Linked DNA regions of Pseudolabrys taiwanensis. The protein of the gene in region 1 interacts with the protein of each later gene in a pairwise test. Links are inferred from orthologs where the notes say so. Each region holds a gene or a part of one and is shown in the gene's direction. Other genes may lie near its edges.

Region 1 (2,711 bases):
CTTCGCCGACCAGGGACCGCTGAAGGCCCATTCGACGCCGGCGCCGGCCGTCCAGCCGAACTGCGTCTTGTTGACCGAGCCGCCGAAGTTCGGCGTCGCCTTGATGTTGCCGAAGGCGCCGCCGCCGGTGATGTAGGGCAGGAAGCGATCGATGGCGAAGCCGATGCGGCCGCGCGCGGTGCCGAACCAAGTGTTCTTGCTTTCGCAGTTGTTCGGACCGGTGCATACGGTGCCGTTGGCACCGGCTTGGCTCGAGCCGCTGATCCAGGTGGCGTCGATATCGCCTTCGAGACCGAAGACGAAGTTGCCAGTCTGGATGTTGTAGCCCAGCGTGCCGCCGACCATGGCGCCTTTTGCATTCAGGCTGACGTTGCCCATGGGGGTGTTGTTCCAGTCGCTGTGCCCCCAGGCGTAGCCGCCGTTGATACCGAGATAGAAGCCGGTCCAGGTGAAGACCGGGGCAACATAGACCGGCGCCTTGTAGACCGGGCGGGGGATGTCGGCCGCGAACGATGGTACCGCCGCCGCCGCCGCCAGCACCGCCGCCGCGCACGCCGAGAGAATTCCACGTTTCATATTTGACCTCCTATGAGTTCTTCGATCGAAAAGGACAACTCATACTGGTAGCGGGAACTTATATGTTGTGGATGATTCGCGCTGTGGCTATTGCGCAACAGCGAATTGTATTTTCTCAATCGAATCAATTGCATAAATAGTTAACGCAACCGCGAACAAAAAAAGAACATGACTTGGCTTTAAAGGCACGGTACAACCGCGTCGCCACCCCGGAAGCTGCTGTGGATTAGGCGCAATCCGGCTTGCCGCCCGGACGGCGGGGTCTAGGGTGAAAAGTTAATTTTGGGCCTCGTCCACGGCGGGAGAGGCCATAACCGGCGGCCGCTGCCGATCTCGTCCAACGGGAGACGGAAGCCGCGGCCGCCCCTCGGAGAGCATCATGGCTGGTAGCGTCAACAAGGTCATTCTGGTCGGCAATCTGGGCGCCGACCCTGAGGTCCGCCGGACCCAGGACGGCCGGCCCATCGTCAACCTGCGCATCGCGACGTCCGAGACGTGGCGGGACAAGGCGACCGGCGAGCGCAAGGAAAAGACCGAGTGGCATCGTGTCGTCATCTTCAGCGAAGGGCTCGCCAAGGTGGCCGAGCAATATCTGAAGAAGGGCTCGAAGGTTTATCTCGAGGGCGCACTGCAGACGCGCAAGTGGCAGGATAAGGACGGGCAGGACCGCTACTCGACCGAGGTCGTGCTGCAGGGCTTCAATTCCAACCTCACCATGCTCGACGGCCGTTCGGGTGGCGGCAGCAGCGGCGGCGGCGACTTCGGCGGCAGCGACGATTTCGGCTCGAGCGGACCGAGCGGCGGCGGTGGCCAGCGCCGGCAGCCGGCGATGGCCGGCGGCGGCGGTGGTGGCCGCCGCGACGACATGGACGACGAGATTCCGTTCTGAGCCGCGGCGTAAAGCGGGCGCCGACAACACGCATAAAATCGCAAAGAGCTCAGGCCCGTCCCGCACAGGGGCGGGCCTGATGCATTGGGCTGTGCTGCGGCGCTCGATTGAAGCAACGCGTGGTTGCGTGCTTAGATGGGGCGGGCTCGCGCGGTTTTGCGCGCGCCGATCCGGGAGGGCAATCATGTTACGTCAAGGTCTGGCTATCGCGCTCGGCGCGGGCCTGCTGGTCGGCATGGTCGGTCATGCCGATGCGGCCAAGAAGAAACGCGCCGACGACGGTACGATTACGTTGTCGGGCTGCGCGCGGTTTTGGCCGCCGTTCTGCACGGTGCTCAGCACAGGTGCGCAAAGCTATTCATTGATCGGCGCCGTGCCGGCCGTACCGGTGAATACCGGCGTGACGGTCGTCGGCGTTAAGAGCGGCGATGTTTCGTTGTGCTTCGGCACACCGGTCCGCGTCGTGCGCTGGCGGCCCAACAAGATGCGTTGTCCGGCGATGTAGGGGCGGGGCGCTCCCCCGAACTTTGCGAAGCGATGGCCGCGCTGCCGCGCAGCGCGGGGCTTTGCGTTGCGCCGGCGGCAACCGAATGTCCTCGTCGGTTTCAGTGGGCAAGAAGCGGAAGACATGCGGAATACGCTGTGATGGCGTCATTCCGGGGCTCCGACGTGCCGGAATGACGGAGTCCTTTTGATCTGGCACAGTGGTTGCCAACAACGGCCGTCAACAGCGACCGCTCGACGGCGGCCATCCACGATCCATTCAGGACTTCGTCATGCCCACATTGGCCAGCGCCCTGTTGCAGGGGCTCAAAGATCATGGCGCCCGGGAAATCTTCGGCATCCCGGGCGACTTCGTGTTGCCGCTCTACAAGGTGATCGAAGAGAGCAACATCCTGCCGCACTACGAACTGAGCCACGAGCCCGGCGTCGGCTTCGCCGCCGATGCGGCCGCGCGCTACCACGCCGGTCTCGGCGTTGCCGTCGTCACCTATGGCGCCGGCGCCTTCAACACGGTCAATGCGATCGCCGGCGCGTATGCCGAGCGTTCGCCCGTGGTGCTGATCGCGGGCGCGCCGGGCGCGCGCGAGCGCAGCAGCGGCTTCATGCTGCATCATCAGGCGCGCACGGTCGACACGCAGTTCGCCGTGCTCAAGGAAGTCACCTGCGACCAGGCCGTGTTGAACGATGCCGCGACCGCGCCGGCCGAGATCGCGCGCGTGCTGCGCAGCGCGCGCGAGCGCTC
Region 2 (2,909 bases), 3.0 Mb from region 1 along the record:
GTGTTCCGCCATGAAGGCGAGGAACTGGCCGACATCGCGCCGGTAGGCTTCCAGCGTCTTCGGCGACATCCGCCGTTCCGCGCCGAGGTAATCGAGCCAGCGCGTGATCTCGCTGGCGACATCGGCGGCGATGCTTAGCTGTAGGTCCATGACAATCTCGGTCGTCCCCGCGAAAGCGGGGACCCAGTACGCCGCAGCCCATCGCAGACGGCGCAGCGTACTGGATCCCGGCTCGCGCGCCCTCTGGGCGCTTGGCCGGGATGACAGTAGGAGCCCATCCTTCACCCTTCCTTAACCGCGCGGAATCGGCCTAGACCACCCTCATGAGTATGCGCGTCGTCGATATCCTGGTGCCGGTCGCGCTCGACCAGGCCTATTCCTACCGGGTGCCGGCGGGGATGGAGCTGTCGCCGGGCGACGTCGTCGCCGTGCCGCTCGGGGCGCGCGAAAGCATCGGCGTGGTCTGGGCCGAAAATCCCAATCCGAATCCGCGCCTGCACAACCGTCTCAAGGACGTCGAGGCCAAGCTCGACGTCGAGCCGCTCAAGGCCGAGCTGCGCAGCTTCATCGACTGGGTGTCGAATTACACGTTGTCGTCGCGCGGCATGGTGCTGCGCATGGCCCTGCGCATGGGCGACGGCAATCCCGGCCGTGAGCGTGTCGGCGTGCGGCTTTCCGGCCCCAAGCCGAAGCGCATGACGCCCGCGCGGGCACGCGTGCTTGAGTTGCTTGCCGATGGCCTCATCCGCTCGAAAAGCGAAACGGCGGTTGAAGCCGGTGTCAGCGCCGGCGTTGTCGATGGCTTGATCGACGAAGGCACGCTGGAAACGGTGGTGCTGCCGCCGGAACCATTGATGCGTGTGCCCGATCCGGAATTCCGCAAACCGGAATTCTCACTGGGACAGTTGGCAGCAGCGGATGCGTTGCGCACCACGGTCGATCAAGGCGGCTATACGGTAACGCTGCTCGACGGCGTCACCGGCTCCGGCAAGACGGAAGTTTATTTCGAGGCTGTCGCCGAGAACATCCGCCTTAAGCGTCAAACGTTGATATTGATGCCCGAGATCGCGTTGACCGCCGGCTTTCTCGATCGCTTTGCCGATCGCTTCGGCGTGCGGCCGGCGGAATGGCATTCGCAACTCAATGCCCGCAAGCGCGCGCGCACCTGGGCGGCTGTTGCCGCCAACGAAGTGCCGGTGATCGTCGGCGCGCGCTCGGCCTTGTTCCTGCCGTATGCCGATCTCGGCCTGGTCATCGTCGATGAAGAGCACGATCCCGCCTACAAGCAGGAAGACGGTGCCCACTATCACGCGCGCGACATGGCGGTGGTACGCGGCTCCATCGCCAAGTTTCCGGTGATCCTGGCGTCGGCGACGCCGTCGGTGGAATCGGAAGTCAATGCGCGCAAAGGCCGCTATCGCCGGCTGCATCTGCCGGAGCGTTTCGGCGGCGCGCATCTGCCGCATATCGAGCCGATCGACCTGCGCCGCGAGGGCCCGCCGCGCGGTCGCTTCATCTCGCCGCGTCTGGCGGAGGCTGTACAGAATACTTTGGAGCGCAAGGAACAGGCGCTGCTGTTCCTCAACCGGCGCGGCTTCGCGCCGCTGACGCTGTGCCGCACCTGCGGCTTTCGCCTGCAATGTCCGAACTGCGATGCCTGGCTGGTCGATCACCGCTTCAAGCGCCGGCTCGTTTGCCATCACTGCGGTTTCAACATGCCGCCGCCCGCTGAATGTCCGCAGTGCCATGCGACTGAAAGCTTCGCAGCGGTCGGTCCCGGCGTCGAGCGGCTGCATCAGGAGGCGGCCGATCTGTTTCCGCAGGCGCGCATTCTGGTGCTGTCGAGCGATCTTGTTGAATCGGTCGAGCGCTTACGCAGCGAGCTCGACGACGTGGCGGAGGGGCGGTTCGATCTCGTCATCGGCACGCAGCTCGTCGCCAAGGGACACCACTTTCCCAAGCTCAATCTCGTCGGCATCGTCGATGCCGATCTCGGTTTAGGGAATGGCGACCCGCGGGCCGCCGAACGCACGTTCCAGATGCTGCATCAGGTGGTCGGCCGCGCCGGCCGAGAAGAGGGGCGCGGCGTCGGCTTCTTGCAGACGCATCAGCCGGAGCATCCGGTGATGCAGGCGCTCATCCGCGGCGACCGCGAGGCTTTCTACGAGAACGAAATCGCGCTGCGCGAGGCGACATCCTATCCGCCGTTCGGGCGGTTGGCGGGCCTGGTCGTCAGCGCCGCCGACAAGCATGCGGCGGAAAGCTACGGACGGGCATTGGTCGGCCTGGCGCCGAAGGACGAACAGGTGCGCGTGCTGGGGCCGGCGGAAGCGCCGATCGCCGTCATGCGCGGCCGGCACCGCTTTCGTATCTTGGTGAAGGCGCCGCGCGCTTACGATCTGTCCGGCTATCTGCGGGACTGGCTCAGCCAGGCGCCGAAGACGAAGGGCAGCCTGCAGCTCGAAGTGGACGTCGACCCGCAGAGTTTCTTTTGAGGGCATGAGCCTCATCCTGAGGGGGCCGGCAAAGCCGGAAGTCTCGAGGATGAGCCGATCCTCATGGTTCGAGGAGCGTCGCTTGCGCGACGCTCCTCACCTGAGGATCGAGTTTAAGCCGCCGCGTGTTCCGGCGGCGCCATGAATTCAGGGCCGACCGGCTGCTTGATGTGCGTTGCAAGAATGGCGTCGATTTCCTTCATCGCCGCGGCATCGAGCTTCCAGCCATAAACGCCGTCGACGGGATCGAGTTGATCCGGCCGGCGCGCGCCCCACAGCGCAAAGCCGTCGCCCTGCTTGTCGAGGATCCAGCGCACGGCCAGGTGCACGACGCGTTTGCCGTAGCGCTCTTGAGCGAACTGATCGAGCGCGCTGACGGCGTTCAGATACTGCGCAAAGCGCGGCTCCTGAAAT

The links. The genes of interacting proteins can lie anywhere in the genome.
Region 2: the proteins of DW352_RS05805 (region 1) and DW352_RS20075 interact in binary tests that used the Escherichia coli proteins (3 or more experiments, as listed by UniProt). The link is inferred for Pseudolabrys taiwanensis from one-to-one orthologs.

The regions. Positions count from the first base shown.
Region 1 is NZ_CP031417.1:1,213,820-1,216,530, reverse strand. Bases 1-2,710 are described here. They hold DW352_RS05805 (single-stranded DNA-binding protein), read left to right. Parts: upstream 1-955; coding sequence 956-1,465; downstream 1,466-2,710. Other genes in these bases: ipdC (indolepyruvate/phenylpyruvate decarboxylase), read left to right, coding at 2,242-2,710; DW352_RS05800 (hypothetical protein), read left to right, coding at 1,650-1,970; DW352_RS05810 (outer membrane protein), read right to left, coding at 1-576. Outside these bases: more of ipdC, read left to right, coding at 2,711-2,711. UniProt on the Escherichia coli protein: Plays an important role in DNA replication, recombination and repair. Binds to ssDNA and to an array of partner proteins to recruit them to their sites of action during DNA metabolism. Acts as a sliding platform that migrates on DNA via reptation.
Region 2 is NZ_CP031417.1:4,220,523-4,223,431, forward strand. What follows is about bases 2-2,909. They hold DW352_RS20075 (primosomal protein N'), read left to right. Parts: upstream 2-323; coding sequence 324-2,495; downstream 2,496-2,909. Other genes in these bases: DW352_RS20070 (tyrosine recombinase XerC), read right to left, coding at 2-150; DW352_RS20080 (aldo/keto reductase), read right to left, coding at 2,609-2,909. Also shown: more of DW352_RS20070, read right to left, coding at 1-1.